DNA from 4 places in the Rhizobium sp. BK377 genome. Region 3 is predicted to be linked to each of the others. Evidence: riboswitches for the same ligand, from Rfam matches in the RefSeq annotation. Region 3 holds a riboswitch; each other region holds the start of a gene.
What was found. Region 3 has a riboswitch for cobalamin ahead of cobU (bifunctional adenosylcobinamide kinase/adenosylcobinamide-phosphate guanylyltransferase). Riboswitches for the same ligand answer to the same signal wherever they lie in the genome.

Region 1 (7,900 bases), on a different contig from region 3:
CTGGCTTTCGGTCGTGCGCGCGCCGATGGCGCCGTAGCTGACGAGATCGGCGATGTATTGCGGCGTGATCGTATCGAGGAATTCGCAGCCGGCCGGCAGGCCCATGGCGTTGATGTCGAGCAGCAGGCGGCGCGCGATGCGCAGACCTTCCTCGATGCGGTAGGTGCCGTCGAGATGCGGGTCGTTCATCAACCCCTTCCAGCCGACGGTGGTGCGGGGCTTCTCGAAATAGACGCGCATGACGATTTCGAGATCGCCGGAGAGGCGTCGTCGCTGCTCGACGAGACGGGACGCATATTCGCGGGCGGCCGCCGGATCATGGATGGAGCAGGGGCCGATGATGACCAGCTGGCGGTCATCCTGACCGGTCAGGATATTGTGGATCGTGTCGCGCGTGCTGGTCACGGTCTGCGTAACCGCGGCGGTGCGTGGGATTTCCTTGATAATATCGGCAGGCTTGGTCAGCGGGGTGATCTCGACGATGCGCAGATCATCAATGGTGTCAGTCACGGTATGCTCTCCTGTTTGGTCATACCGTGCGGAACAAAAAAGCCGCCAGGTAGACTAGCGGCTGTTCGGGTTGTCGTCGCGTTAGTTTCGGTTACGCACAGACCCGCATCCGCTGGAAGCAGCGGTACGAATAAAATCGCGGTGCGTAAACGGACGAAATCGACATGGCGCCTATCTAACTATGCCAATGCGAATTGTCACGCAGAATTTGCTGCTGTTGAGCAGGTGTGTTTGAGGTCCTGTTACGCATATCGCCCGAACCGCTTGCGTCCGGGCGATATGAATTTGCAGACGCAGGAAATTAAAGCGCGTCGACGTTTACGCCGACGGTGATGGCGCCGATCGGCGTTCCCTTGTCGTCGGAGATGGTGACGCTTGCCTGCGACTGCAGCGCCTGCGTGGATTCGTCCTTTTCGATCTCATCGACGAAAACGGCATCTTTCCCGGCGCCGAAGGATTTCTGGAACTTGGCCTCGTCGCCCTGCCAGTAGTCGGAGGTAGCGTCGCTTTGGCCGACATTCAGTCCCTTCGCGTCCATGACGAAGATCTCTGCGATCTTGCCATCGGATGCAGCCTTCTTTTCCTGGAGGAATTTGGACAATGCATTGCCAAGCACGCCGTCAATCATCGTGTGGTCGGAGCCATCGACCTCGGCACGCCACTTCTTGTCGAGGGCGTCGATGTCGGCTGCCCCCAAGCTCGCGTTCGCGGCATTTTGCGCCTTGATGGCTTCGATGACTGCGGGGTCATTAAGCCAAGGCTTTACGTCGCTCGTCACATAGTCGGCGATCGGCGCAAGCTTGGCATCCTGCGCCATGGATACGCCCATGGGGACGGCAAATGCGGCGCAGGCCATAAGATATGCGGTCACGACTTTCTTCATAACTGTTCCTTCCTGGTTATTGGCTGATGGGATGAGCGTATCGAACGACGATGGGGTCAGAATTCCTCCCAGGCACCGGGAGAAGCGGCAACCGCGGCACTTCCTACATGCCGTTTCCCGGAAACTCTCGGCTCCGGGCGAGGTTGACGAGGGACCGGCTGAACGGGTGCATACAGGCTGGCGGCAGCCGCGCTGACAGTGAACCTGCCGGCCGAGTCCTGCAGAAGGCGTCCCTGGGTGAGCAATTCCTGGCAGGCGGCGTTCGTTTCCTCGACCATTGCCGCATTCTGTTGCGTGGCCTGGTCCATCTGGTTGATCGCACCATTGATTTCCTGCAGGCCCGTCGCCTGTTCGCGGTAGGACTGAACGATGGAAGCGATGCTGTCGCTGATGCGGTTGATCTGCTCCTCGATTTTCAGGAGAGCATCCCCGGTCTCGTTCACCAGCCCGACGCCTGCTGCAACTTCCTGGCCAGACACGGTGATCAGGTTCTTGATTTCCTTTGCCGCGTTTGCCGAGCGCTGTGCGAGCTCACGCACTTCCTGCGCGACGACCGCAAAACCCTTGCCGGCTTCGCCGGCGCGCGCCGCCTCGACGCCGGCATTCAGCGCCAGCAGATTGGTCTGGAACGCGATCTCGTCGATGACGCCGATAATGCGGCCGATCTGGCTCGACGAGGTCTGAATCCGGTCCATGGCTCCGATGGCATCACGTACCACGGTCGCCGAGACATGAGCGCTCCGCTTCGTTTCCTCGACCTGTTTTCCGGCAGTTTCGGCCCGCTGCGACGACGTTCTGACCGTCGTCGTTACCTCATCCAGAGCGGCGGCGGTCTGTTCCAGCGCTGCTGCCTGTTGCTCGGTCCGCTTGGCGAGCTGATCCGCTGAAGAGGCCAGTTCGCTCGATCCGCTTTCAACAGCCACGGAGGCGGTCTTGATCTCCGTCAGCGCGGCAGCGACTGCCTGGACCATATTGTTGAAATCCTGCCGCAGTTTATCGAATTCGGGGCCGAGATCGGCGAGATTTATCGAGAAATCGCCCGCGGCGAGCTTTTCCAGCGCATTGGCAAGAGCGGTCATGACAAGTCGCTGCGTTTTGCTGGCTTCTTCCGTCAACAATGCGTTGCGAGCCCGTTCGGAATCAAGCGAAGCACTCTGCTCGGCAGCGGCTTGCTCTCTTTCGACCTTTGCAATCGCCTCGTTACGGAAAACTTCCAATGCGCGGGCCAGAAAGCCGATTTCATCGCCGTTTTCCCGATAGGTGACGGGAGAGGCGAGATCGCCTTTCTGCAAGGCGCTGATTCGCTCGCTGAGAATCCTGATCGGCCGGCCAACGAGACTGCGCATGGCGAGAAGAAATGCGACAATGGCAATAGCGGTGATCAGGGACTGCGTCAGCACCGAAATGAAGACCTTCTGCCTGACTTCGGACGCGATCTTCTCGACGGACCAGTTCGTGACGACGTAGCCGGTGGCCTTGCCCGACTTATCGAGTGGTAGCGGTGCTGTGATCGTCACGACGCCGGCGGATATTTCGCTGTCGTCAATCGTCGTTTTTTCCGGCTTCGCGCTCAGGCGCTTTGCAAGATCTGCCGATGCAGGCAGACCATTGACGCCGTCGCGTGTCCACCTATCGACGGCGGTGAGTTCCGCATTGAATGCTGAGAATTGAACAAGGTCGAGCGAGGGATCGTCGCGGTAGAGAGAATAGGCATCTCGAACGGCATTCGCCTTGCCCCACTTCACGCCGCCTGCGGCCAGAGATGCAAACTGCTCCGCGTCCTTGGACCAGTTGGCCTTGGCGCCATCGATCAATGCTCGGGTTTCATATAACCAGGTGTACGTCGCAAAGGCTGATATGCCGCAGAGATTGACGGCAACGATAATCGCCGCCAGCTTCGCTGTCAGAGGCATCGTCTTCAAAAATTGGAACATCCCGCGGGGGCCTCGAAATGCGGCTCAGTCGGACACGTTCTCGACCGGCGTATCAATACGGGCATCGACGCTGGCGGCCGCATCATGAACGCTCATGCCCATGTCCTCACTGCAACCCAGAACGCGCAGATGCAGTGTGTATTTCATGTGTGAATAAATTATAAAGTAGAATGGGATACCGGTGCCCACCGCTGAATTGAACCCCATACGGGCGCTTCGGGAGCCGGTATCTCGAATAGGCGTCGCGTGCCGCTTGCCGCCACGCCGTTTCCACGCCATAGATCGCCGGTCAGGTGCCCGCCGTTACAAGCGGGAGAATCGGGAATCCGGTGCAAAGCCGGAACGTGCCCAACGCTGTAAGGCCGACGCTTGCCGCTCATCACGCCACTGGCCGCGAGGCCGGGAAGGCTGCGGTCAGGCGAAAGACGCCAAGTCAGAAGACCGGCCTGACGAGATAGACCCAACCCGCGCGGACGGCGGGCGGTTGCGTTGTTGGGGATTTGACGATGCGACCCATTGATGATGCCGTTTGCACGGCATCCAGCTTTTCTGCGGCCGAACGCGAGGCCGTTTATCACGCGATCATGACGCGGCGCGATGTGCGCAGCCAGTTCCTGCCCGATTCCTTGCCGGACGACCTCGTCATGCGATTGCTGACAGCGGCCCATCACGCGCCTTCGGTCGGTTTCATGCAGCCGTGGAATTTCATTCTGGTGAAGAGTGGCGAGGTGAGGGCGCGTGTGCGCGACGCCTTCGCCAAGGCCAATGAGGAAGCCGCGCAAATGTTTACGCGCGAGCGGCAGGAAAAATACCGGTCGCTGAAACTCGAAGGGATCGTCGAAGCGCCGCTTGGCATCTGCGTGACCTGCGACCCCTCGCGCAGCGGCAGCGTGGTGCTGGGCCGCACGCATAATCCGCGCATGGACAGCTATTCCACCGTCTGCGCCGTCCAAAACCTGTGGCTCGCGGCACGGGCCGAAGGCGTCGGCATCGGCTGGGTCAGCATATTTCGCGAAGGCGATCTGAAGGAGATCCTTGGCATTCCCGACCATATCGAGGTGGTTGCCTGGCTCTGCGCGGGGTTCGTCGACCGGCTCTATGACGAGCCGGAACTGGCGGTCAAAGGCTGGCGGCATCGGATGCCGCTGGACGAACTCATCTTCCATGACGGCTGGGGCCAGATAAAGACCTGAGCCATTATTGCTGCTGCGGCTGAGGGCCTGATGTTGCCGGATTGGCGAGATCGATCTTGCCCTGATCACCCGCCAGGAATTGCGGGCCGACCTGGCGCACCTTGTTGCCGGCCGGATCATAGGGACGATCCGGCACCTGCGCCTGCGGGGCACTTGCGGCTTTCGGGGCTTCGGTGCGGATCGTGGTGATCGAACCCTTCGGCTCGGGCACCGGCGCAGAGGCCGTCTGGCTCTTGCGCATTTCCTCGTAATAGGCGCTGAGATTGCAGGAGCAGGCGGATTTTTCGCCGGGCGCGCGGGTCTTGTAGGCGAAGGCGTTCTTCATTGCGCCATAGGGGGCGCCCGTCGCCGTCGAAATCATGTTTGCGGCTTCGGTGCTGGAAATGTCGCGATAAAAGAGTTCCGTCTCCACGCCAGGGCACATCTTGGCACAGGTTGCGGCATCGCGGCCGAAATCAACCGAGGTGGCATTGTTGCTGATCGGGAAGAATCCGCCGTCGCAGGTGCGCACACAGATCGTGCTGACCGGCGAGAGCATTTCTGCCCGCGGCAGGCCGTAGCGTTCACCGCCGCCGAGCGGGATGAACGTGTCGCCACGCATAGCTTGCTCATCGATCGAAGGAGCCGGCGCATAGGCGTCACCCTGCACAGGTTCACTGAAGCTGTCGCTGTTGCAGCCATTGTCTTCGAGCGCGGCCATCAGCTCCTCGCGGGCCGGATCGGCACCACCCTGGCGCAACGCGTTGCGGCGATCCTGCAGGTAGCGGACATTGTCTACCATCTTCGCTTCGGACTGCGCGAGCTCCTCGCAGAATCCGGCGTTCTCGCCGCCGACGACGATCACGCTGCCCGACGTGCAACCATAGCGGCGCAGATCGCCGCGCACCTTGCGCAGTTCGAGATTCTGCTCGGCAAGCGCGCCTGCGTACTGGCGCATCTCCGCTCCATTGCTGCCGATCGATTGCGGCAGGTCGGCAAGGCGGCCACGCAGATCCTCGCAGATCGCATTGGTCTGCGCCTCCGCCGGGACCGCGAAAGCCAGAAAAAGGAGGAGAGACAGGTTTCGGCGCTTCACGACGTCGTCCCGGAATGAGAAAAGTATCTGTCGGTCGATTGCGGCTTCATCCACCGCGCTTTGTCCTAACCTATTTCCCTTAATAAGCTCAGAGTAATTCCTAGCGCATTTTTGCGATCTTATCTAGCAAGACAGATGTTCCGCCTCCGCCTCACCCGCAATCGCGCGGGAGATCGTTGATAGCTAAATAGATGATATGACAAAAATTTCAGACCGCACCCACTTCTCCGGAAGGACACCGGATATCCCGGAAACCCGCGGCCTTCACGTTTTCGTGGATGGCTGTTTCGAGCCGCGATCCGGGCAGGGCGGGTGGGCCTTCGTCGCCTACCGCGACGGTGTGGAAATCGCGTCCGGCTTCGGCAGCCTGGAGGACACCGCCAATAATGCGATGGAACTGACTGCCGTGATCGAGGCTGCAATCTGGATCAGCCGCACGGCACCGGGCGTAGCAGCAGTCATCTGGTCCGATTCCGTCTACGCCGTCGAAGGCTGCAACCGCTGGCGACCTATCTGGAAGAACAATGGCTGGAGGAAGAGCAACCCGAACGGCAAGGCCAGAAACCGGGCGATATCAGATGCGGAACTCTGGAAAGCCGTTGATGGCGAGCTGTCCAAGAATCCCCTGATATATATTGCCTGGTGCAAGGGCCATTCCGGCATCGAAGGCAACGAACGGGCGGATGAGCTGTCGGATCAGAGACGCCGAGCAATACGGCGCCGCTGATATTCCAGAGCCAACGGTCTCGTTTCGCAGACGGTTACGCCGGCTGCGATGCCTCGACGACAGCAAGCGCTGCCATGTTGACGACGCCGCGCGAGGTCACGGACGGCGCCAGGATATGGGCGGGCATCGCGGTGCCGAGCAGGATCGGGCCGACATGCAGGCCGTCGGTCATCGACTTGACGACGCCGAGCGTGATATTGGCGGCATCGAGGTTCGGGAAGACCAGCAGGTTGGCTTCGTCATGCAGCGTGGTGTGTGGCATGACACGGCGGCGCAGCTCATCGGAGATCGCGCTTTCGCCGTGCATTTCGCCGTCGACTTCGAGATCGGGAGCCGCTTCGCGCACCAGCTGCAGCGCATTGCGCATCTTGGTGGCGCTTTCGGATTCGCGCGAGCCGAAGTTCGAATGCGAGACGAGGGCCGCGCGCGGGGTGATGCCGAAACGCTTGATTTCCTCAGCTGCCAGAACCGTCGCCTCGGCGATTTCCTCAGCCGTTGGGTTGAAGGTGACGTAAGTGTCGGTGAAGAAGGTCGCGCCGCGTTGCGAGATCAACAGGCTGAGTGCCGAGAAATCGCGCACGTTCGGGCGCTTGCCGATGATCTGGCGCACATCGCGCAAGTGCTTCTCGTAACGGCCTTCAAGACCGCAGATCAGTGCGTCGGCCTCGCCGCGCTTGAGTGCCAGCGCACCGATGACGGTCGCGTTGGTGCGCACGATGGTGCGGGCCGCTTCCGGAATGACGCCGCGGCGGCCGACGAGCTGCAGATAGAGATCGACATATTCGCGAAAGCGCGGATCGTCTTCGGGGTTGATGACATCGAAATCCTGTAACGGGCGGATGCGCAGGCCGTAGCGCTTCAGGCGCGTTTCGATGACCTGCGGACGGCCGATGATGATCGGCTCGGCAATGCCTTCTTCGAGCAGCACCTGGGCGGCACGCAGCACGCGCTCGTCTTCGCCTTCGGAGAAGATCACGCGCTTGCGCTCGGCCACCTTTGCGGCCGTGAAGATCGGCTTCATGACGAAGCCCGAGCGGAAAACGAAGCGGTTCAACTGGTCGAGATAGGCATCGAAATCGGTAATCGGCCGGCGCGCGACACCGCTTTCGGCAGCGGCCCTGGCGACAGCCGGTGCGATGCGCAGGATGAGGCGCGGATCGAAGGGCGAGGGAATGAGATAGTCGGGGCCGAAGACCGGGGTTTCGCCGGAATAGGCGCGGGCGGCAACGTCGGACGGCTCCTCACGGGCAAGGGCCGCGATGGCACGCACGGCCGCCATCTTCATTTCCTCGTTGATCGTCTCGGCGCCACAGTCCAGCGCACCCCTGAAAATATAGGGGAAGCAGAGGACGTTGTTGACCTGGTTCGGGAAGTCGGAACGACCGGTGCAGATCATCGCATCCGGGCGGGCGGCGCGAGCCAAATCCGGCATGATCTCGGGCGTGGGGTTGGCGAGAGCCATGATCAGCGGCTTCTCAGCCATCTGCGCCAGCAATTCCGGTTTCAGCACACCGGCGGCTGAAAGACCGAGGAAGACGTCGGCGCCGCCGATATTGTCGGCGAGGGTGCGCGTGTCGC
Region 2 (7,900 bases), 120 kb from region 3:
TTGCTGCCGACGGCAGACACGCGCCCGACGATCTCATGACCCGGCACGAGGGGATAGTTGGAAAATCCCCAGTCGTTGCGGGCCATGTGGAGGTCCGTGTGGCAGACGCCGCAATAGAGGATATCGATCGCAACATCTTCGGGACGTAGTTCCCGGCGATCGAAGGAGAATGGTTGCAACGGCGTATTCGCGTCGGTTGCGGCAAATCCTGATGTTCTCAATGGCTTATCCCCTCGAAAGGCTGCTGAAAGCTGATGGCAGCGAAAGCTGCGCAAAGGGGGATATAGCGTCAGGGGATTATCCGAATTAGACGAGGCCGGCGGGATAGGCTTGTGAACTGGGCTCAGTAATCGCTTCTGAGTCCTGCATCGCTATCCCGTCGCCATGAGCAGCCAGCCAGACATCAAACAAGGCTGGCGCCCCAATTTCTCAAAAATCCGACAGCCGGGGCTGGACAAGGCAAATGTAACTTTATAACAACGACTATGTAATGTTATTACATTAAGGAGAGATTTCATGTATCGGGGCCTTTTCGCCATCTCTGCAGTCGCCACCGCGCTCACATCCGCCGTCCTGCCATCGTCGTCCCGCGCTGAAGAGGAACAGCAGGAGAGCTGGCGGCTTTTCGTGGCTGATCACAGCCTGCCGGTCGTGCGCGCCATCGATCTTGCGAGCGGCAGACAGATCGGCCGCTTCGATCTCAAGGGTTATGCCGCCCTGTCGCTGAGCGAGACGGGGCGCACGGTCTTTGCTGTCCAGGGCGAAGAGAATGTCGTTCACGCCATCGAGACCGGCATTGCCCTTTCCGATCATGGAGAGCATCGCGATATCGAGGTGACGCCGCCGAAGCTGGTCGATGCGACCATAAAGGGTGAGAAGCCGGGCCATGTGGTCACACATGGCGATGACGTGGCGATCTTCTATGATCGCACCGACCGCTTCGATCTCTTGAAGGAAGGCAGCCTGCTGCAGGCAAAGCCGGAGCCGAAACCTTTTAATACCATCGCCGCCCATCACGGCGTCGCGGTGCCGATGGGCAATCATCTGCTGGTCTCAGTGCCGAACATGCAGGCCCCGGTCAAGGAGGGCGAGTTGCCGCCGCGCCTTGGCCTGCGGGTGCTCGATCGTGGTGGCCGGCAGATCGGCGATGTCGCGCCCTGCACCGGCCTGCATGGCGAGGCGACCTCTGCCCGCCTCGTCGCCTTCGGTTGCGAGGAAGGCGTACTCATCGCCCGTCCCGGCGGCGCGGAAGGACCCAAACTCGAGATGCTCGCCTACGGCGCATCGCTGACGCAAGGCAAGGTTTCCACCTTGCTCGGCGGCCGCTCCATGCAGTTTTTCCTCGGCAATTACGGGGAGGATAAGGTGGTCCTGATCGATCCTGATAATACGGATGCACCTTATCGCATCATCGACCTTCCAACGCGGCGCGTCGATTTTATGCTCGATCCGGCAAAGTTCCAGAATGCCTATATCCTCACCGAAGATGGCAGGCTGCATCTGCTCGATACGGTAAAGGGCGAGATCGTCAAATCGGAAACCGTCACGGAACCCTACAGCAAGGACGGCCATTGGCGCGATCCGCGTCCTCGGCTGGCCGCGGCCGGCGATGATATCGCCATTACCGATCCTCGCCGCAGCCTGATCCGCCTTGTCAGTAGCAAAACGCTGAAGCAAACGCGCGCGATCCCCGTCGAGGGTCAGCCCTTCGGGCTTGTCGCCGCCGGCGGCTCGGGCGCGAGCCACTAAGCGGCCTCGGACCCGACACACTTCGCATTCCGGCGCTTGACGTCGCCCATCGCGGCGTCATAGACCGGGACGACGGTTCCCCGAAGAGAACTCCGAGGGGAATAATAGGGAACACGGTGAGGACGACCCAAGAGGGACCGAGACCGTGGCTGCCCCCGCAACTGTAAGCGGATTGTCGATCTCGGGGTCGATCGCGACAGCGATCATGCCCTCGGCCTACGGGCCGTGCCACTGCGATTTCGCGGGAAGGCAGATGACCGGCACATATTCGCGAGCCAGGAGACCTGCCGTCGACACGATCCAATCAAGCCGGGCGGGGATGCCCGGACAAGGAGCAGACATGATTGACGCCACCCCTCTCCACCTGCCGCCATCCATCCGTCTCGATTGGAAGATCCGCCGCTAGCTTCTCGCTCGCCGGCTTCGTTCGCGCATTCGCGCCGGCATCCGCCAGCCCTTTTCCTTTGATCGAGAGTTTCCATGCGACAGCTTCTGAAGAGCTTTTCCCTCGCGCTCGCGCTGGCCGGATTTGCTGCGCCCGCACTTGCCGCCACTCGGTATCCCCTCACCCTCGCCAATTGCGGCCGACAGGTCACCTTCGAAAAGGCGCCGGCCAGGATCGTCTCGATCGGCCAGGGCATGACCGAAGTGCTCTTCTCGCTCGGCCTTGCCGACAAGATCGCCGGCACCGCCGTCTGGGTCGGCCCGGTCCTTCCGCAATATGCCGATGTCAACAGCAGGATCAGACGGCTAGCCGATAACGATCCGAGCTTCGAATCCGTCGTCGGCGCAGAGCCCGATCTTGTGGCTGCCGAATTCGAATGGCATGTCGGCGCACAAGGCTCCGTCGGCAAGCCCGAGCAGTTCGCCGATCTCGGCATCAACACCTATATCGCGCCTGCCGATTGCGTCGCCAAGATCAACGCCGATGGCGGCGACGGCGTGCGCAAGGAGCTGTTCACCATGGACCTGATCTATCAGGAGATCGCCGAACTCTCCGAGATCTTCGACGTGAAGGACCGTGGAGACGCACTGATCGCCGACTTGAAGAAGCGCGAGGCCGCGGCCGTTGCCTCCGTTTCAGGCGCTGCGGCCAAGAACCTGCCGGTCGTCTTCTGGTTCTCCAGCAAGGAGGTCAAGGGCGATGCCTTCATCGCCGGCAAGAACAGCGCGCCGGCCTATATCCTGAAGACGCTCGGCGCCAAGAACGTCGTCAGCACGGAAGAGGAATGGCCCCTCGTCGGCTGGGAAACGATTGCGCAGGCCAATCCCGCCGTCATCGTCATCGCCACCATGGACCGCCGCCGCTATGCCGCCGACGACCCGAAGGTGAAGGTCGATTTCCTGGAAAACGATCCGGTCACGAAAGAGCTCGATGCCGTCAGGAACGGGCGCTTCGTCATGATGGACGCCCAGTCGATGAACCCGACGATCCGCACGATCGACGGCATCGAAGTGCTGGCAAAGGGCATCAAGTCCTTCGGTCTGACGCAGTGAGCCAGGCTGCCTCGCCACAGAGACGATGGTGGGCGCTGGCAACTCTCGCCATTGCCGCCTTCCTCCTGCTCGGTATCATGATCAGTCTCGCCGTTTCGATCGGCGAGATATCGATCCCGCTCGCCACCACGGCGAAGGCGGTTTCCAACCGCCTTTTCAGCACGGCATTCGAGCTCAGCCGCATTCATCAGGGCATCGTCTGGGATTACCGCCTCAGCCGCGCGCTGGTGGCGGCGAGCGCCGGTGCGTCGCTGGCGCTCTGCGGCACGGTGCTGCAGGCGCTGCTGCGCAATCCGCTTGCCGAACCCTATGTGCTCGGCATTTCGGCCGGCGCGTCGACGGGGGCCGTCTGCGTGATGATATTAGGCCTCGGTTATGGCATACTCGGCCTGTCGGGCGGCGCCTTCATCGGCGCGGTCGCCGCCTTCCTGCTGGTTGGCGTGCTGGCCGCCGGTGCCGGCGGCACCAGCGAGCGCATCATTCTCTGCGGCGTGGCGGGCTCGCAGCTTTTCAATGCGCTGACCTCCTATATCGTCACCACCTCGGCCAATGCCGAACAGGCCCGCGGCGTGCTCTTCTGGCTCTTGGGGTCGCTCAGCGGCGTGCGCTGGCCGGATGTCTATCTCTCCGTGCCGGTTGCCATGATCGGCTTCATCCTCTGCGTGGCGCATGTACGCGCCCTCGATGCCTTCGCCTTCGGCACGGACGCCGCAGCCGCGCTCGGCGTCCCCGTGCGCCGCGTGCAATTCACCCTGCTCGGCGTCACGGCGGCGATGACCGCCAGCGTGGTCAGCATGGTCGGCTCCATCGGCTTCGTCGGCCTCGTCATTCCCCATGCCGCCCGCTTCCTCGTCGGGCCGGCGCATGGCCGTCTGCTGCCGGCGACCGCGCTTGGCGGCGCGCTCTTCATGGTCGGCGCCGATATCATCTCGCGCATCATCATTCCGCAGCAGATCCTGCCGATCGGCGTCGTCACCGCGCTCTTCGGCGCACCGGCCTTCGCCATCATCCTCTATCGCGTGCGGAGAAGCGCATGAGCATCACCGTCGACAACGTCACCTATGCCGCCGGCAATACCGTCATCGTCAATGGCGTCAGCATATCCGTCGAGAAGGGCAAGGTGCTCGGCCTGCTCGGGCCGAACGGCTCCGGTAAATCCAGCCTGCTTCGCCTGATCTGCCGGCTGCGGCAGGTCAGATCCGGCATCATCCGCCTCGGCGACGACGATGTCTCCGGCCTTTCGCGCGCCGCCCTTGCCCGCCGCATCGCCTTCGTCGAGCAACAGTCGACGACGGATACGCAGATCACCGTGCGCGACGTCGTGCGCCTCGGCCGCACGCCGCATCGCGGCCTCCTCTCCTCCTGGGGCTCCGACGACGATGCCGCCGTTACGGAAGCACTTGCCCGCGTTGACATGGCCGAGCGGGCCGGCCAGCTCTGGCAGACGCTGTCGGGCGGCGAGCGCCAGCGCGTGCATATCGCTAGGGCGCTGGCCCAGAGCCCGAGCGAATTGCTGCTCGACGAGCCGACCAACCACCTCGATATCCAGCATCAGCTCGATATCCTGGCGCTGGTCGCCAAACTCGGCCTCACCTCGATCATCGCGCTCCACGATCTCAATCTGGCGGCGATGTTCTGCGATCACCTGGCCGTGCTGCAGAAGGGCGAGGTCGTGGCCGCAGGCACACCTGAGGAGGTGCTAACCGAAGATCTGATCGCCCGCGTCTTCGGCGTGCGCGCCCATATCGAAAGATCGGCCGTGCATGGCCGCACACATATCCAGTACCGGGTGAGTTGATCCGCGACAACGGGGTGATGCGCTAGCGCATATCGGTCGCCCGGTCGCCTTGTCCGTTCGTTGTGACAGCCGTCTTACAGCGATGCCCCTGCCATCACGCCTACCAGTTCCCAGGATCGGCGGTGTGATCGACAGCGGCGAATTCGTCCGCCTGTGCGCGATCCAGTGTCACAGTTCTCGTCCTCTTCGTCTCGTCCGCGACCAGATAGCGAAGCGGCGCCGCCTCCTTGGCGAGTTCCTGATACAGGAGAAGCGCGGCCTCCTCGGCGGTATCGGCCTCGATCTCTCGCGTGATGGACACAGTGAACTTCTGCATGGCTTCGGGCTTTCTCGATCGTCGCGGGCATGGACGCAATGTCCGCCGCCTGACAATAAGCGCAGAGCCGAATAGTTCAAGCTGCCCCCGCCCTCGACGATCAGCCGTCCGCCCTCAAACCGACCGCATCAACCCGCCATCCACCTTCAGGCTCTGGCCGGTAATATACCCCGCCCCGTCAGACACAAGAAACGCAATCGTCGCGGCCACTTCCGCACTCGTGCCATAGCGTTTCATCGGCACCGCCTCACGCCGTTCCTCCGTCGCCGGCAGGCTGTCGATCCAGCCGGGCAGCACATTGTTCATGCGGATGTTCTCGGCTGCGTAGGTATCGGCAAAGAGTTTGGTATAGGCGGCAAGGCCGGCGCGGAAGACCGCTGAGGTCGGAAACATCGTCGACGGCTCGAACACCCAGGCCGTCGAAATATTGACGATCGCACCCTTCTTCTGGGCCTGCATGATCGGCGTCACCAGCCGCACCGGGCGGATGACGTTCATCAGATAGACGTCCATGCCGGTGCGCCACTGCTCGTCGGTGATCTCGTTCAGCGGTGCGCGCGGCCCATGGCCGGCGCTGTTGACGAGAACGTCGATGCGCCCCCAGGCCGCCATCGCCGCATCGGTGAGCCGCTTCAGATCGTCGTTCGACTGGTTGGAACCGGTGACGCCGACGCCGCCGAGTTCCTTGGCGAGCGCCTCGCCCTTGCCGGAGGAGGACAGGATCGCGACCCTGTATCCATCGGCCGCAAGGCGTCTTGCGCTCTCGGCCCCCATGCCGCTGCCGCCTGCCGTGATAACAGCCACTTTTTCTACTGACATGCCGGTACCCTCCTGAAGCGATATCATTGATTGATCGATGTGTGAGTGCACGATACCATGTCCGTCACGCGAGCGCGAAACAGTTCTCCTCTTTTATGGCAGTAGAAAAACTACTTGATGAGCGATATCCCGGGAAAGCTACCCTCCCTCAATGGCCTCAAAGCTTTCGAAGTCGCGGCGCGCCACCTGAACTTCAGGCTCGCCGCCGAAGAACTCGGCGTCACGCAGGGCGCCGTCGCCCAGCAGGTTCGCGGCCTCGAAGCACAGCTCGGCATGGCCCTGTTCGAGCGGCTGCCGCGCACGCTGGCGCTGACATCGGAGGGCCGACGCTACATTGCCGATATCAGGCGCGCCTTCGAGATCATCGCGAGAGCAACCGACGAGCTGAAGCCGCAGGCGATCAAGCTCACCATCAGCACGACGCCAACCTTCGCATCGAAATGGCTGATCCCGCGCCTGGCGGACTTCACCGTTCTGCATCCCGATCTCGACCTGCATATTCTGGCGACCGAGCGCATCTCGAATTTCGTGGCCGATGGCGTCGATCTCGCCGTCCGCTATGGCCGCCCGCCCTTCGGGCCGGGGCTGAATGCCGAACTCCTGTTCGAACAGGAGGTCATCGCCGTCTGCAGTCCGCTGCTGCTTGCCGGCCGGACTGCACCGCGCACGGCCGAGGATCTCTCGGCTTATCCGCTGCTGCACGATGCCCACAATCTCTGGCCGGAATTCGTCGAGCGCCATCTCGCCGGCGGCAGCAGTCCGTCCTTCAAAGGCATCAGCTTTTCGCAAACCGCGCACGCCATCGAGGCGGCGATCGCCGGACAGGGCATCGTTCTCGCCAACGGCGGCTTCGTCACCGAGGATCTGGCCAAGGGCCGGCTGGTGCGTGTCTTCGAAGCCAGGCTGCGCGGCCCGTCGGACATCTACCTCGTCTGGCCGCGCTACCGGAAATCTCCTGCGCGGGAAACCGTGATCGGCTGGCTGTTCGCCGAAGCGCAGAAAAAGGCTGAGCCGTCGCCCATGGGCCTGGTGTCGCCTGGCTGAAAATAACCAGCCCTTGCGCAGGACGCCGGAGACACCAGATTCAATCTCTTCATTCCCGCCGATAAGCACCGATAATAACAGGCCTATTTAATGTTCCATTTCATTCTCGGCCTTCCCTGGCTGGTCGTCCTCCTCCGCTTCATCCTGCCCCTGCCGTGGATATGGCCTGCCAAGGCCCTGCTGGCCGGAGTCCTCCTCGTCGGCTCCCAGCAGGTCCTGCTGAACCGCATGTCGTCAGGGTCCATCTTCGCGCCCGAATATCCTCGCCCGCTGATTATCGTGCTGAATTTCCTCTTCGGCGCGACACTCCTTCTGGCTGTCTTCCAGATCGCGCTCGATGCCGTCTCGCTTGTCCTTGCCCTCATCGAGGGCCAATTTCCGGCCGTGCCTCCTGAAGTCCGCTATATCATCGGGCTTGCGGCTTTGGGCCTCGCCGCCTTCGGCGTTGCCGGAGCCGTGCGCATTCCGCCGGTGAAAAATGTCGAGATATCAATTCGCGACCTTCCCGAAGCCTTCGACGGCTACCGCCTGCTGCAATTGACCGACCTGCATCTCAGCCGCCTCTTCCCGGCGTCCTGGGCCGAAATCCTCGTCAGGAAGGCCAATGACTTGAAAACCGACCTGATCGTCGTGACCGGCGATTTCATCGACGGCCGTCTGGAAAAACGCCGTGCGGA
Region 3 (7,900 bases):
CGCTGCGGATGCTTTCGCCGCGCAAGTGAAAGCGCCATGTGGCGAAGGAGTAGCCGAAGGTCGTGCGCACCACGAGCGAGGAGGTGATGACGGCGGCGAGCACCAGAGCGGTGATCGGAAAGTCGCCGGTGATCTCCAGCGCCAGGAAGGTCATTGTCAGCGGCCCGCCGATGACGGCGACGGCGAGCGAACTCATGCCGACCACGGCATAGATTACGGGCGTCAGCGTCGCATCGGCGAAATAGGGGGCGGAATAGGCAAAGAGCTTGCCGAGCAGCGCGCCCATGAAAAGCGAGGCGAAGAACAGGCCACCCCTGAAGCCGGAGCCGATGGAGACGGCGGATGCCACCGATTTCAGAAGGAAGAGGCCGATCAAAGCAGGAATCGTGATCTCGTGGGAGAGGTTCAGATGCAGCGCGCCGTGGCCGGCGGCCAGCACCTGCGGCGAGACCAGCGCCAGCAGGCCGACGACGATGCCGCCGAGCGCCGGGCGGAAGGGCAGTGCGATGGAGCTCTTGCGCGCCAGTTCCTCGACGAAGGAGACGCCTTGCATGATGAGGATGCCGACGCCGGCGCAGAAGGCGCCGAGCGCGATGGCCGGCACGTAGTCCGCCGGCTGGACAGCGCCGAAACTGCCGACATCGATAATGAAATCGCTGCCGGCAAGAAGGCGCGCAACAAGGGTTGCGACAAGCGCCGAGACGACGACAGGCGTTAGCGAGATGATGGTGTAGGTGCCGATGATCAGCTCGAAGGCGTAGAAGGCCCCGGTCAGCGGCGCGTTGAAGGCGGCAGCAATCGCACCGGCCGCGCCGCAGCCGACGAGGACGCGCATGTCAGCGCGGCGCAGCTGCAGTTTCAGGCCGAATTTGGAGGCGATGCCGGCCGCAAGCTGCGTATAACCGGCTTCCAGGCCGACGGATGCGCCGAAGCCGTTGGAAACGAGGTTCTGGATGGCGACGAGGATGCTGTCCGTCAGCGAGAGGCGGCCGCCGTGCAGGGCATTGGCCTCGATCGGGTCGACCATCGGCTTCTTGCGCCATTTGGCGAGAATGAAGAGCAAGAGGCCGAGCAGCATGCCGCCGGCAACCGGGGCGGTCATCAGTAGAAACTTGCTGTCGATCTGCGAGGCGCTGAGCCTCGTCGTGCCGTCTATGCCGAAGATCAGGCTGTGCATCTCTTCCGAGACATAGCTCATGGCAGTGACTGCAAGCCCCGATACGATGCCGACAAGCGCGCCGGCAAAGACCATGCCCACCTCGCTGTGGCGAATGAGCGCGCGCAGGCGTCCCGGATCGAAGGCTGTGCCAAGAGGGCCGAGGCGGCGAATATCCATTCGGGAGAGCATCATGGGGAAAGTAGGCGGCAGGAGTGGGGGTCAAGGGCGGAGCCGGCATCCGCATGGGCGGCAATTGCGGCAAAATACCGACGGAGGCGTAAAGTTTTTGTGACGTAAGCCTTTGATTAAAGACGACAATGTGGGTCGTGTAAGTCGAGATGAACATGAGCGGGACGTTGCGCGGCAATTGACATGGGGGTTGCACGCGCTTAACCATGGATCCACATAATGGATGGTTCCGGATCGGCCTCACGCCTTCCGGATGAAAAGGGAATGTGACGGGGCGGACCCAAGCAGGGCGCCTTCATCACAGCCGACCCCGCGACTGTAGAGCAGTCAGGGTCTTCCGTCCGGTATTTCGACTGCTGCGCTGACGGTCTTGCATTCTGCAAGCGGGCAAGGGGGAAGAAGTGCCGGAAAAGCCACTGGAAATGCATCGTGATCAGCCGGGGCAGGACGCCTCTCTTTCTACGAATCGTCCGTCCTTTCACGAGATGCAGCCGGGAAGGCGAGGCAGATCCGCTGGCACGATCAGGGGCGACCGGAAACGGTCTGCCCCTGTCGCGGCTGAGAACTGCGAGCCAGGAGACCTGCCATCTGTGCCGGGCATAATGCCCAATTGGGCGTTTTGCCCGCTGCCAGCACGGAGGTTGTCTTGGCTGAAGGATGTTATTCAGCGCTGCCTCCGGTGGTGCGTATAAGAGATCGTCGGCCCGGAGCTCGAAATGATGGAGCCCGGGTGCCTGTCATTGGACGTCAGCCGGCGCGTGTTTTCCTCTCCTCCCTCATTCCTGTGCTTGTCACAGGAATCCAGCGTGGCCAAGTCCTTGGACACACTAGACTCATTTCACATTGGCATGGATTCATTCACGGCGCAGACGCGCCGTGGCTGGATTCCTGTGACAAGCACAGGAATGAGGGAAGTAGAGGAGGCCGTGCCCATTCTCAACGGGCGGTGTCGTCATGACTGCCACCTTCATCCTCGGCGGCGCCCGTTCCGGCAAATCCCGCTTCGCCGAAAATCTCATCACCGCAAGCGGTCTCGAGCGCCACTACATCGCCACCGGCCGCGCCTGGGACGACGAGATGCAGGCGCGCATCGACCAGCACAGGGCCGATCGCGGCCCCTCCTGGACGACGCATGAGGAACCGCTCGATCTCACCGAGCGCCTGACCGCCATCGACGCGGAGGGCAGGGCCATCCTCGTCGATTGTCTGACGCTGTGGCTCACCAATCTGATGATGGAGGGGCGCGATATCACCGCCCAGTCTGCCGCCCTTGCTGGCTTTCTGCCTCATGCTAAGGCGCGGCTCGTCATCGTTTCCAATGAAGTCGGCCTCGGCATTGTGCCCGAGAACCGCATGGCGCGGGAATTTCGCGACCATGCAGGCCGGCTGCACCAGATGATCGCGGCTTCGGCCGCGGATGTTTATTTTATCGCAGCGGGTCTGCCGCTGAAAATGAAGGGTTAGTTCCATGCAGCAGAAAATCCCCGCAACCGTCATCACCGGCTTTCTCGGCGCCGGCAAGACGACGATGATCCGCAACCTGCTCACCAATGCCGGCGGCAAGAAGATCGCGCTGATCATCAACGAGTTCGGCGATCTCGGCGTCGATGGCGACGTGCTGAAGGGCTGCGGTGCGGAAAACTGCACCGAGGACGATATTATCGAGCTCACCAATGGCTGCATCTGCTGCACCGTTGCCGACGATTTCATTCCGACCATGACCAAGCTTCTGGAGCGCGATCAGCGCCCCGACCATATCGTCATCGAAACCTCGGGCCTTGCCCTGCCGCAGCCGCTCGTCGCCGCCTTCAACTGGCCGGATATCCGCAGCGAAGTCACCGTCGATGGCGTCATCACCGTGGTCGATAGTGCGGCCGTTGCTGCCGGTCGTTTTGCCGATGACCACGATGCCGTCGATGCGCGCCGTGTCGAGGATGAATCGCTCGATCATGAAAGCCCGATCGAGGAACTTTTCGAGGATCAGCTGACCTGCGCCGACCTGATCGTGCTCAACAAGACCGATTTGATCGACGCGGACGGGCTCGGCCGCGTGAAGAGCGAAGTCGCCTCGCGCATTGCCCGCAAGCCTGTCATGATCGAAGCGAAGAACGGCGAGGTGCCGGCAAGCGTGCTGCTCGGCCTCGGCATCGGCACGGAAGGTGATGTGGTCAACCGCAAATCTCATCATGAGCTGGAACATGAGGATGGCGAGCCGCATGATCACGACGAATTCGACAGCTTCGTGGTTGAGCTTGGCGCTGTCTCGGATACTGCAGGTTTCGTCGAGAAGCTGAAGGGCATCATCGCCGAGCATGACGTGCTGCGCCTCAAGGGCTTCATAGACGTCTCCGGTAAGCCGATGCGCCTGCAGCTGCAGGCCGTGGGTGCCCGTATCGACCAGTATTTCGACCGCGCCTGGGCGCAGGGCGAAGCGCGCAGCACGCGCCTCGTCGTCATCGGCCTGCACGAGATGGATCAGGACGCTGTGCGCAAGGCGATCGTGGCGCTGGTCTAAGGGGTTTCGATGCATCTGCTTCTGGCTCAACAGGGAACGATCAGCGACGGGGATGAGGCCATCGACCTCGGCCAGTCGCCGGGCGATATCCTGTTCCTCTCGGCTGCCGATACTGAGCTTGCGGCGATCGCCGAGGCTCATGCCGGCGGGGCGAGCGGGCATAGCTTGCGGCTTGCGAGCCTGATGAGCCTGAAGCATCCGATGTCGGTCGATAGCTATGTCGATCGGACGGCGCGGCATGCGAAGCTGATCATCGTGCGGGCGCTCGGGGGCGCGAGCTACTTTCACTACGCGCTGGAGGCATTGCATGCGGTCGCCGCCCGGAACGGGGCGCTGATTGCAGTGCTGCCGGGGGATGCGCGGCCGGATGCGGGGTTGACGCCGTTTTCCAATGTGGCGCTCGAGGATCTGAATGCGCTGTGGGCATATCTGATCGAGGGCGGTGACGCCAATGCGCGGGGCTTTCTGGCCTATGCTTCGGCGATGCTCTCGGGTTCGGAGAAACCGGCGCCGGCTGCGCCGTTGATGAAGGCGGGGATCTGGTGGCCGGGGCGGGGGCTTGTTGGGGTGGAGGAGTGGCGGAAGCTTGCTGGTTCGTTCTTCTCCCCAGCGGGGAGAAGATGCCCGATAGGGCAGATGAGGGGGGCGAGCGACGCAAGGAGTGAGCAGTGGGAGCGCGACGTTGATGTTTGCGGGGTGGCCCCCTCATCCGACCCTCCGGGCCACCAGCCGGGGTCGAGCCACGGGTCTCGACCCGTCCTCCGGACCCCCGCTGGGGAGAAGGGACAGGCAGCACCTGTTGTCGCCATCGCCTTCTACCGCGCCCTCGTCCAGAGCGGTGAAACCCGCCCCGTCGAGGCCCTGATCGAAACCCTGCAGGCACAGGGCCTTCGCCCGTTGCCGATCTTTGCCTACAGCCTCAAGGACCCCGTTTCCCAGGGCATCCTCGAAGCTATCTTCGCCGATCTCAAACCTGACGTTGTCATCAACACGACGGGCTTTGCCGTCTCCGCACCCGGCGCCGATCGCGAGCCAACGGTGTTGGAAGCCAACGATGCCATCGTGCTGCAGGCGATCTTTTCCGCCTCGTCGCGGGAGGCCTGGGCCGGTTCGTGGCAGGGACTGTCGGCGCGCGATCTCGGTATGAATGTCGCCCTGCCGGAGGTGGATGGCAGGGTGCTGTCTCGCGCCGTCTCCTTCAAATCAGCCGCGCGCTACGATGCGGCTGTCGAAGCCAATATCGTTTCCAGTGAGCCGGATGCCGGGCGCATGAAATATGTGGCTGCGCTTGCGGCCAACTGGGCGAGGCTGCGGCAGACGCCGGCGGAGAGCCGACGGGTTGCGCTCGTCATGGCGAACTATCCGAACCGCGACGGACGGCTCGGCAATGGTGTCGGCCTGGATACGCCGGGCGGCACCATCGAGGTGATGCGGGCGATGGAGAGGGCCGGTTATCCGGTCGCCGATATTCCTTGTGATGGTGATGCGCTGATAGGGCATCTGATGGCGGGGCCGACCAATACCGGCTTTGACGGCAAGGTCGTGCGCGAGACGCTTTCCCTGAGTCGATACAATGATTTCCTGGAATCTCTTCCCGCTCAGATTCAGGATGAAGTCAACGCGCGCTGGGGGGCGCCGGAGAGTGATCCCTATGTCCGCGATGGCGCTTTCGCCCTGCCTTTTGCGCGGTTCGGCGACTTGCTGATCGGCATCCAGCCGGCGCGCGGCTACAATATCGATCCGAAGGAGAGCTATCACTCGCCCGATCTCGTGCCGCCGCACGGCTATTTCGCCTTCTACGCTTTCCTTCGCGAAGAGTTCGGTGCGGATGCCGTGATCCACATGGGCAAGCACGGCAATCTGGAATGGCTGCCGGGCAAGGCGCTGGCGCTGTCGGAGGCCTGCTATCCGGAAGCGATCCTCGGGCCGCTGCCGCATCTCTATCCCTTCATCGTCAACGATCCCGGCGAGGGCACGCAGGCCAAGCGCCGCACGGCGGCTGTTATCATCGACCATCTGACACCACCGCTGACGCGGGCCGAGAGCTATGGACCGCTCAAGGATCTGGAGGCGCTGGTCGATGAATATTACGAGGCGTCGGGTGGCGATCCCAGGCGTATCCGGCTGCTGTCGCGGCAGATCCTCGAGCTTGTTGCCGATATCGGGCTGGATCGCGATGCGGGGATTTCCAAGGGCGAGGCGGAAGGCGAGGCGCTGAAGAAGCTCGATGCCTATCTTTGCGATCTCAAGGAAATGCAGATCCGCGACGGGTTGCATGTGTTTGGGGTGTCGCCGGAAGGGCGATTGCTGACGGATCTCACCGTGGCGCTGGCGCGGGTGCCTCGTGGGCTGGGTGAGGGTGGTGATGCGAGCCTGCAGCGGGCGATTGCAGGAGATGTGTTGAAAAAAACCTCCCCAACCGTTTCCGAGGTCGAGCCACGGGTCTCGACCCGTCCTTCGGACCCCCACAAGGGGGAGGGACTAGCTGGGTGCACCGTTTCAATTTCGCATACGGCTGCTGAGGTTGCCGCAAGCGCGGCGGCAAGTCCCTCGCCCTTGTGGGGAGGGGTTGGGGAGGGGGCTTCTTTCGACCCCCTCGATTGCGATATGGCCGCTCCCTGGACAGGCTCGCGCCCGCCAATCCTGGCCGATGTCCTCGACGCCCCCTGGCGCACCAACGGCGACACCGTCGAGCGCGTCGAACTGCTCGCCGCCAAGCTCGTCTCCGGCGAACTCGCTTGTCCACCCCTCTGGTCCCTGACCAAAGCCGTGCTCGACGAGATCGAAGCCCGCCTCAAGCCCTCCATCCTCGCCTGCGGCCCGGCCGAAATCACCAGTCTGCTGCGTGGCCTCGACGGCCGATTCGTCCCGCCCGGCCCATCCGGCGCACCGACGCGCGGGCGGCCGGATGTCCTGCCAACGGGGCGGAATTTCTACTCCGTCGATAGCCGTGCGGTGCCCACACCTGCAGCCTACGAACTCGGCAAGAAATCCGCGGAATTGCTGATCCGCCGCTATGTGCAGGATCACGGCGAGTGGCCCGTTTCCTTCGGCCTGACGGCCTGGGGTACCTCTAACATGCGCACCGGCGGCGACGATATCGCTCAGGCATTGGCGCTGATCGGCGTCAAGCCGGTCTGGGACATGGCCTCGCGGCGCGTCACCGGCTACGAGATCGTCCCGCCCGCTATGCTGCGGCGGCCGCGCGTCGACGTGACGCTGCGTATTTCCGGCTTCTTCCGTGATGCCTTTCCCGAACAGATCGCGCTCTTCGACAAGGCGATCCGAGCCGTTGGCGCGCTGGATGAGGATGCCGTCGACAACCCGATCGCCGAGCGTATGCGCGGGGAGGCGGCGCGGCTGACTGCTGCCGGGCTCGATGAGAAGGCCGCGGCAAAGCGGGCCGGCTATCGTATCTTCGGTTCCAAGCCCGGCGCCTATGGCGCCGGCTTGCAGGCGCTGATCGACGAGAAGGGCTGGGAGCGGCGCGCCGATCTCGCGGAAGCCTACCTCGTCTGGGGCAGCTATGCCTATGGCGCGGGCGAGGAGGGACAGGCCGAGCGCGGAATTTTCGAGGAGCGGTTGCGCTCCATTCAGGCGGTCGTGCAGAACCAGGACAATCGCGAGCACGACCTGCTCGACAGCGACGATTACTACCAGTTCGAAGGCGGCATGGCGGCTGCGGCCGAAGCGCTTGGCGGTGTGCTGCCGACGATCTATCACAATGACCATTCGCGGCCGGAAAAGCCTGTGATCCGCTCGCTGGAGGAAGAAGTCGGGCGCGTGGTGCGTGGGCGTGTCGTCAATCCGAAATGGATCGATGGCGTCATGCGCCACGGCTACAAGGGCGCTTTCGAGATCGCCGCCACCGTCGATTATCTCTTTGCCTTTGCCGCGACGACGGGGGCTGTCGGCAACCATCATTTCGAGGCGGTCTACCAGGCCTTTGTCGCCGACCCCAAGGTGCGCGATTTCATGGCCGAGAAGAACCCGGCCGCCCTTTCCGAGATGAAGGAGCGGCTCGTGGAGGCGATCGA
Region 4 (7,900 bases), on a different contig from region 3:
TGTGCCGCTTTTGCCTGAGGGAACAGGGCAGCTTGCCAATACCGCAGCGCACAGTGTCGCAGAGTTGCGACAGGTTCCGGTGTCGCCACGACATTGTGATCAAGCCTTTGGCATGATGTCAGTGCAGGTCGAGCTTCTTCATCTTCCGATGCAGTGTCGCACGGCTGATGCCGAGGGCTGCGGCGGCCTGGGAAACGTTGCCATGGGTGCGAGACAGGGCTCGCCGAAGCGCGGCCTTTTCGGCCTCTGCTATCTCCTTTTCCTGCGAGACGCGGCCTTCATGCAGCGCATCGGAGGCGGGAAGGCCGGCAGCGATGCGCACGTCGTCCAGCTTGAGAGCGAGGCGGGCGGCCCGCGTGGCGCCGAGAACAAGGTCGTGCCGATCGACGGCGAGGAGTGCATTAGCGGAATTGACTCCGGCCGGCACCATGACGAAGCGGGCACCGGCGAAGGCAGAGCGGAACAGATTGAGCTCGATGCGCATCGCCGCATCCCGCACGGCCTGCGACAGGATGCTGAGCGTAATTTCATTGACGTCGTCACGGCAGGTCGAGATGTCAAGGGCGGCTGCCAGCAGGCCACGATGATCGCGGATCGGTGCTGTGGTGCAGCTCAGCTTGATGTTGGAGCAGTAGAAATGCTGATCCCGGAAAACGGCAACGGCTCGATCATCGGCAAGGGCGGTGCCGATGCCGTTGGTACCGATGCTGGCTTCGGTCCAGACGGAACCGGTCCATAGACCGAGATCATAAAAATCCTTGTCATTGCCGGTGGCCCCGCGACGCTCCAGCGCAATGCCGTTGCGATCCGTCAGCAACAGGCAGCAGCCGGCTTTGCCGACAGTCGCAAAGAGGCGGTCGAGTTCCTCGCGAGCATCGGCGATCAGCTGTTCAGATTGCTCCCGCGCCAGGCCAAATTCCTGCTCGGTGAGGCGCAGGGGCGCGCGCTTATCTTCCGGCGCCAGCTGATACATGGTCATGCAGCGGCGCCAGGAAGCCACGATTGGAGAGCTGGCCGCAGCGGAATTCTGCTGGGCGCACGTATAGACATGCTCCGCATGCGCGGATTGTTCGTGCATTGAGGCTCCTCCCACGGAACTTGCGCATATTCTGATGTAAATGCGGCAGCTTTGCAATCAGGCCGGCATGACGGCAGATTCTAGGGATGGAATTTTCCGGCTGGTCCGTGTCGCATTTCTGAGACAGTTGTGTGCCCGTCGGTTCGCATGTCGGCGTGCAGCCTTTGCCGTCACCTTCGGCCGAGCCAGGCCTCGATGCCTTTTGCAGCGGCGCGGCCCGTGGCGAAACAGGCGGTGAGCAGGTAGCCCCCTGTCGGCGCCTCCCAATCCAGCATCTCTCCGGCTGCGAAGACGCCAGGGAGGTGTTTCAGCATGTAGGTCTCGTCAATTTCACCGAAGGCGATGCCGCCGGCCGACGAGATGGCCTCGGCGATTGGGCGTGGGCGCAGCAGTGGGACAGGCAGGGCCTTGATGGCGGTGGCGAGTTCTTGCGGGTCGTTGCGATTTGTTTCCGGCGCTAGCTCTCGCAAGAGTGCCGCTTTTGCGCCATCGATGCCGGCCCCTTTGCGCAGGCGATTGGAGAAGCTCGACTTAGCCCCCTGCCGGGCGAGATCGCGAGACAGACGCTCCAGCGTGCGACCGGGGGCGAGGTCGATTGAAAGCGCTGCCTGACCATGTTCCCGCAGGTCATCACGCAGGACGGCCGAATGCGCATAGATGAGGCTGCCTTCGATGCCGTGTCGGGTGATGACAAACTCGCCGGGAAATGTGCCAGCGCGCGACGTTGCCGTGACGGATTTCAGCGGCTGTCCGGCGAAGTGGTCTTGGAAGAGATCGCTCCAGGCGACATCGAAGCCGCAATTGGCGGGCTGAAATGGGGCGATCGTTATGCCGCGTTCGACAAGCAACGGCACCCAGGCGGCGTCCGAGCCGAGACGCGGATAGCTGGCACCCCCGAGTGCGAACAGTGTCGCATCGCAGGAGATGGTCTTGCCGCCATCAGGCGTTTCGAATGCATGCCCGTCGTCGGTAAAGCCGATCCAGCGATGGCGGGGAAAGAAGCTGACGCCTCGGCCTTCCAGCCGGGCAAGCCAGGCACGCAGAAGGGGCGAAGCCTTCATGATATTGGGGAAGACGCGGCCGGAGGAGCCGACGAAGGTTTCGGTGCCGAGCCCGGCTGCCCAGACGCGGATATCTGCCGGTGTGAAGGCATCGAGAGCCGCGCGCAGCAGGGGACTGGCATCGCCGAAGCGGGTGGCGAAGCGTTCGTAGTCTTCGGAATGGGTGATGTTGAGTCCGGATTTGCCGGCGAGCAGGAACTTGCGGGCAAAGGTCGGCATCGCATCATAGACGGAAACGGCATGGCCGCTTGCCGACAGCACTTCGGCTGCCGAAAGGCCGGAGGGGCCGCCGCCGATGATCGCGATTTTCTTCTGTTTCATTGCGCCTTCTTGGCGCGGGCGGGGAACGAGCGCAAGTGTCAGTGATGCGGGTGAGCGCACTTGCCGTGATCGGCGAGCACCTCGATGACACGGCATTGATCGACGCGGCCATGGCCGCAGCCTTCGACCATCAGTTCCAGTTCGGCCTTCAGGGCGTTCAGGCTGCGGATACGCTGCTCCACTTCAATGAGACGAGCCTTTGCGATGGCATCGGCGGAGGCGCAGGGCTGATGCGGGTCGTCCTGAAGCTGCAAGAGAGTGCGGATCGCCTCGATCTCGAAGCCGAGCTCGCGGGCATGGCGGATGAAGGCGAGGCGATTGAGGTCCGATGGTTCGTAGGAGCGCTGGTTGCCCTCGCTGCGACTTGGAGCGGACAGCAGGCCAATACCTTCATAATAGCGGATCGTCGGCACCTTGACGCCGCTCTGACGAGCGGCTTCACCGATGGTGATCTTTTTCATGATTTTCCTCTTGCACCTCTAGTCGCTAGAGGATGTAGGAAGGATGCCGCCTACAAGCAAGGATCGAAATCATGAACGAAGCAGCACAGGCACGGTACCGGGTTGGCGGTATGGATTGCGCCGCCTGCGCAACGAAAATCGATACGGCCGTCAGGCGCGTGCCCGGCGTCGAAGACGTCTCCGTATCGGTGACGGCGGGTACGATGACGGTGCGCCATGATGGCAGCAGCGATCTAAAGGCGATCGAAAAAAAGGTGATCGGCCTCGGTTATTCGGTTGCTCCGCTCACGGGCAAGGCTCCTGTCCGAGAAAGCAAGACCGATCATGATCATGCGCATCACGACCACGCGCATGATCATAAGCATGATGATCACGACCACGACGGTCATGACCACGATCATGCTGGTCATGATCACGCCGATCATGGGCATTCGCATGGCACCGAGGAGGTCGAGGGGTTGCACGGCCATGATCATGGGCCGATGACCGGTCCCTGGTGGCTGAGCAAGAAGGGCCGATTGACGATCCTTTCGGGACTTGCACTCGTCGTTGCCTATGTCGTGGGCCACCTGGTGCCTTCGATTGCTCCGTATGCTTTCATCATCGCCATGCTGGTGGGGCTGGTACCGATCGCACGCCGCGCGGTCGTGGCCGCACTTTCCGGCACGCCGTTTTCCATCGAAATGCTGATGACGATTGCCGCTGTTGGCGCGGTCATCATCAATGCCGGTGAAGAGGCAGCGACGGTCGTGTTCCTGTTCCTCGTTGGCGAATTGCTGGAAGGGGTTGCCGCCGGCAAGGCGCGCGCCAGCATCCAGTCGCTGACGACGCTGGTGCCGAAGAACGCACTACTCGAGGCGGATGGCGAAGTAAAGGAAGTGCCGGCCGAGACGCTTGCGGTCGGTTCCGTTATTCTTGTGCGGCCGGGAGACCGGATTTCCGCCGACGGCACCATTCTGTTCGGAGAAAGCGCAATCGACGAGGCGCCGGTGACGGGCGAAAGCACGCCGGTGCGCAAGGGCACAGGCGAAACGGTGTTCGCCGGCACGGTGAATGGCGACGCTGCATTGCGCGTCCGTGTCACGGCCGCTGCCGAGGACAATACGATCGCCCGCGTCGTCAAGCTTGTAGAGGAGGCTCAGGAATCGAAGGCACCTACGGAACGCTTCATCGACCGTTTCTCCCGCTACTATACGCCTGGTGTCGTCGTCGTGGCGGCCCTGGTCGCCGTTCTGCCGCCGCTGTTGGGGGGCGGAGCATGGGGCGAATGGATCTACAAGGGACTCGCGATCCTTTTGATCGGCTGCCCCTGCGCGCTGGTCATTTCGACGCCGGCAGCAATAGCTGCCTCGCTCTCGGCGGGTGCGCGCCGCGGTCTGCTGATGAAGGGTGGGGCAGTCCTTGAATCGCTTGGCAAGGTGACGGCCGTTGCCTTCGACAAGACAGGCACGCTGACCGAAGGCAAGCCGCAGGTCACGGATATCATCGCCTATGGGCGCTCGGAGGCAGAGGTGCTTTCGCGTGCTGCCGTTCTCGAACAGGGCTCCAGCCATCCGCTGGCGCTGGCGATCCTCAACCGTGCCAAGGCCGATGCCGTGCCCGTGCCGCCGGCCTTCGAAGTGGAAGCGCTGCCCGGCAAGGGCATGACCGGCAAGGTTGGCGGCGAGACGCTCGATCTCCTGTCACCGCCGGCCGCGCGCGAGCGCGGGGCGCTGAATGTCGAACAGGACGAGCGGGTCGCGGCACTTAATGGTGCGGGCAAGAGCGTCTCGGTATTGCTCGTCAATGGTGTCGCGGCCGGTCTCATCGCCATGCGCGACGAGCCGCGCGACGACGCCACGAGCGGGCTTGCGACGCTGAAGGCGGCAGGCGTGCGCGCCATCATGCTGACCGGCGACAACAAGCGCACTGCAGCAGCCGTTGCCGGTGACCTCGGCATCGACTGGCGCGGCGAGTTGCTGCCGCAGGACAAGCAGCGCATTGTTGGCGAACTGAAGAAGGAAGGATTGTTCGTTGCCAAGGTCGGTGACGGCATCAATGATGCACCGGCACTTGCCGCCGCCGATGTCGGCATCGCCATGGGCGGCGGCACCGACGTTGCGCTGGAAACGGCGGATGCGGCCGTGCTGCATGGGCGTGTCGGCGACGTTGCCCGCATGATCGAGCTCTCGAAGCGGACGATGCGCAACATCATGCAGAACATCACCATTGCTCTCGGGCTGAAGGCGGTGTTCCTCGTCACTACTATTGCCGGCATTACCGGCCTGTGGCCGGCGATCCTTGCCGATACCGGCGCGACCGTATTGGTGACGATGAACGCGCTTCGTCTTCTCCAGATAAAGACGTAAAGTTTGTCATTTTAGCAGCGTGCGGAAGGTGCACGCCCGTGGCATCATGGTTCCCGGGATCTGCCGAAACCGAGGCTGGCCCGAATGCAAAGTCGGCCTGTTGCGCGATACCCCATCGGCGATTCGGGCGTGATTCGGGAATCGAAAATCGCAGAGCCGGCCAAAGGCTGGCTCTCTTCCTTGGGGCCTTCTCCACAGCCTGCTTTCTTTAATCATCTGTTAACCACGTTCTTCACACGAATGCAGTGATTTCAAACATGCCGTAACGCGACGCGCAAACCATCCGTTGACGCAAACTGGGATTCGCGTACTATATCTAGTGTTCAAGGTTCCTTCGATTCGTGAGGGTCGCGGGCTAAGACGGGAATACGGTGCGTTTCGCCATGAAGGCGCGACAAGTCCGCAGCTGCCCCCGCAACTGTAAGCGGCGAGCAACTGTCCGATTTCAGGTCACTGAGGCATGAGGCTTTGGGAAGGCTGGGGGCAGGGTGCTTCGACCCGCGAGCCAGGAGACCTGCCTTGAACTGGTTGTCCACGGGCGGGGTGTCCGGAAGGTCGCGTGCATGAATGCGGATCTATCCGTGCCTGTTACGCTGCCCCGAACTTCCGCATGAGCACTTCGGGGTTGAAGTCATGTCGAGAGCATCAAAACCGCCGCCCGCGCAGATCCCGCAGAGGATAATGCCTGGCGTGTAAAGCGCCGACTTTGTTAGATCATTCTCAAGCGTTGCCCCGGACGCCGCAAGGCGCCCGATCCTAGTTCTGCGTCCGGAATCCATTGACATCACGAGGAACATGATGAGCGTTACCGTTTACAGCAAGCCTGCCTGCGTTCAGTGCACCGCCACCTACCGCGCCCTCGACCGTCTGGGCGTCGACTATCAGATCATCGATATCTCCGAGGATGCCGACGCGCTCGATCGCGTGCGCGGCATGGGCTACATGCAGGTTCCGGTCGTCGTTGCCGGCGAGAACCACTGGGCGGGCTTCCGCCCCGATATGATCAGCGCGCTCTCCTGATCGGAGAAGAGCGGTGGGCCTGATCGTCTATTATTCCAGCCGGTCGGAGAATACCCATCGTTTCGTCGAGAAGCTGGGACTGCGCGCGGCGCGCATTCCCGTAGGCGCTGAAGACATCCACATTCGCGAACCCTTTGTGCTGATCTCGCCCACTTATTGCGGGGACGGCGGAAAAGGAGCCGTGCCCAAACAGGTGATCCGTTTCCTCAACAATGCGGAAAACCGCTCCAACATCCGCGGCGTCATTGCTGCGGGCAACAGCAATTTCGGCGAGACCTACGGGCTTGCCGGCGACGTAATCTCGCAGAAGTGCCAGGTGCCTTACCTCTACCGGTTCGAGCTCCTGGGGACTGCCGAGGATGTCGCCAATGTCAAAGACGGGATGGGACGATTTTGGACACTGGGACAAACCTGACGCGGGATGCGGTCGCCAAGCCGCTGAAGGCCTTGGAAGCGCTCGATTATCACGCGCTGAACGCGATGCTGAACCTCTATGACGATGAGGGCAAGATCCAGCTCGACAAGGACCGCATGGCGGCCAAGCAGTATTTCCTGCAGCATGTGAACCAGAACACGGTGTTCTTCCATAATCTCCGGGAGAAGCTCGATTATCTGGTCACCGAAGGCTATTACGAGCAGGAAGTCCTCGACCAGTATTCGTTCAATTTCGTCCGCGACCTGTTCGACGAAGCCTATGCCAAGAAGTTTCGTTTCCCGACCTTCCTCGGCGCCTTCAAATATTATACCAGCTATACGCTGAAGACCTTCGACGGAAAGCGCTACCTGGAGCGCTACGAAGACCGTATCTGCATGGTGGCGCTGGCGCTGGCCGAAGGCAATGAACAGCTGGCACGCGATCTGATGGAAGAGATCATTGCCGGCCGTTTTCAGCCGGCAACGCCGACCTTCCTCAATGCCGGCAAGAAGCAGCGTGGCGAACTCGTCTCCTGCTTCCTGCTGCGTGTCGAAGACAATATGGAATCGATAGGCCGCTCCATCAATTCGGCGCTGCAGCTGTCCAAGCGTGGCGGTGGCGTTGCGCTTTCCTTGACGAACATCCGCGAGGCCGGTGCGCCGATCAAGCAGATCGAGAACCAGTCTTCCGGCATCATCCCCGTGATGAAGTTGCTGGAAGACTCGTTCTCCTATGCCAACCAGCTCGGCGCGCGGCAGGGGGCGGGTGCCGTCTATCTCAACGCCCATCACCCCGACATCATGCGCTTCCTCGATACGAAGCGCGAAAATGCCGACGAGAAGATCCGCATCAAGACGCTGTCGCTCGGCGTCGTCGTGCCTGATATCACTTTCGAACTCGCCAAGAACAACGAGGATATGTATCTCTTCTCGCCTTATGATGTGGAGCGGGTCTACGGCGTGCCCTTCACCGAGATATCGGTGACGGAAAAGTATCGCGAGATGGTGGCGGATGCCCGCATCACCAAGAAGAAAATTAAGGCACGCGAATTCTTCCAGGTGATCGCCGAGATCCAGTTCGAGAGTGGTTACCCCTACATCATGTTCGAAGACACGGTGAACCGGGCAAATCCGATTGCCGGCCGCATCAGCATGAGCAACCTCTGCTCGGAAATCCTGCAGGTGAGCGAGGCCAGC

Region 1: it holds a riboswitch for cobalamin, as region 3 does, so the genes downstream of both, bluB (5,6-dimethylbenzimidazole synthase) here and cobU (bifunctional adenosylcobinamide kinase/adenosylcobinamide-phosphate guanylyltransferase) in region 3, are expected to answer to the same signal.
Region 2: it holds a riboswitch for cobalamin, as region 3 does, so the genes downstream of both, FHT92_RS10815 (ABC transporter substrate-binding protein) here and cobU (bifunctional adenosylcobinamide kinase/adenosylcobinamide-phosphate guanylyltransferase) in region 3, are expected to answer to the same signal.
Region 4: it holds a riboswitch for cobalamin, as region 3 does, so the genes downstream of both, nrdH (glutaredoxin-like protein NrdH) here and cobU (bifunctional adenosylcobinamide kinase/adenosylcobinamide-phosphate guanylyltransferase) in region 3, are expected to answer to the same signal.

What each region holds. Positions count from the first base shown of each region.
Region 1 is NZ_JACIAC010000008.1:85,281-93,180, forward strand. It holds gene FHT92_RS25760 (3-deoxy-7-phosphoheptulonate synthase) at 1-510, opposite strand, end outside; gene FHT92_RS25765 (hypothetical protein) at 812-1,393, opposite strand; gene FHT92_RS25770 (methyl-accepting chemotaxis protein) at 1,450-3,327, opposite strand; gene FHT92_RS29700 (hypothetical protein) at 3,352-3,474, opposite strand; cobalamin riboswitch at 3,602-3,792, shown strand; gene bluB (5,6-dimethylbenzimidazole synthase) at 3,834-4,520, shown strand; gene FHT92_RS25785 (DUF2865 domain-containing protein) at 4,525-5,595, opposite strand; gene FHT92_RS25790 (ribonuclease H) at 5,792-6,322, shown strand; gene FHT92_RS25795 (NADP-dependent malic enzyme) at 6,357-7,900, opposite strand, start outside.
Region 2 is NZ_JACIAC010000002.1:425,574-433,473, forward strand. It holds gene FHT92_RS10805 (NAD(P)-dependent alcohol dehydrogenase) at 1-221, opposite strand, end outside; gene FHT92_RS10810 (metallochaperone AztD) at 517-1,749, shown strand; cobalamin riboswitch at 1,806-2,056, shown strand; gene FHT92_RS10815 (ABC transporter substrate-binding protein) at 2,230-3,246, shown strand; gene FHT92_RS10820 (iron ABC transporter permease) at 3,243-4,283, shown strand; gene FHT92_RS10825 (ABC transporter ATP-binding protein) at 4,280-5,044, shown strand; gene FHT92_RS10830 (hypothetical protein) at 5,145-5,360, opposite strand; gene FHT92_RS10835 (SDR family oxidoreductase) at 5,475-6,179, opposite strand; gene gcvA (transcriptional regulator GcvA) at 6,297-7,223, shown strand; gene FHT92_RS10845 (metallophosphoesterase) at 7,314-7,900, shown strand, end outside.
Region 3 is NZ_JACIAC010000002.1:542,646-550,545, reverse strand. It holds gene FHT92_RS11475 (chloride channel protein) at 1-1,348, opposite strand, end outside; cobalamin riboswitch at 1,556-1,952, shown strand; gene cobU (bifunctional adenosylcobinamide kinase/adenosylcobinamide-phosphate guanylyltransferase) at 2,303-2,812, shown strand; gene cobW (cobalamin biosynthesis protein CobW) at 2,817-3,863, shown strand; gene cobN (cobaltochelatase subunit CobN) at 3,873-7,900, shown strand, end outside.
Region 4 is NZ_JACIAC010000006.1:20,676-28,575, forward strand. It holds gene FHT92_RS21920 (helix-turn-helix domain-containing protein) at 119-1,078, opposite strand; gene FHT92_RS21925 (TIGR03862 family flavoprotein) at 1,249-2,460, opposite strand; gene FHT92_RS21930 (helix-turn-helix domain-containing protein) at 2,499-2,921, opposite strand; gene FHT92_RS21935 (heavy metal translocating P-type ATPase) at 2,993-5,269, shown strand; cobalamin riboswitch at 5,579-5,806, shown strand; gene nrdH (glutaredoxin-like protein NrdH) at 6,068-6,289, shown strand; gene nrdI (class Ib ribonucleoside-diphosphate reductase assembly flavoprotein NrdI) at 6,303-6,704, shown strand; gene nrdE (class 1b ribonucleoside-diphosphate reductase subunit alpha) at 6,683-7,900, shown strand, end outside.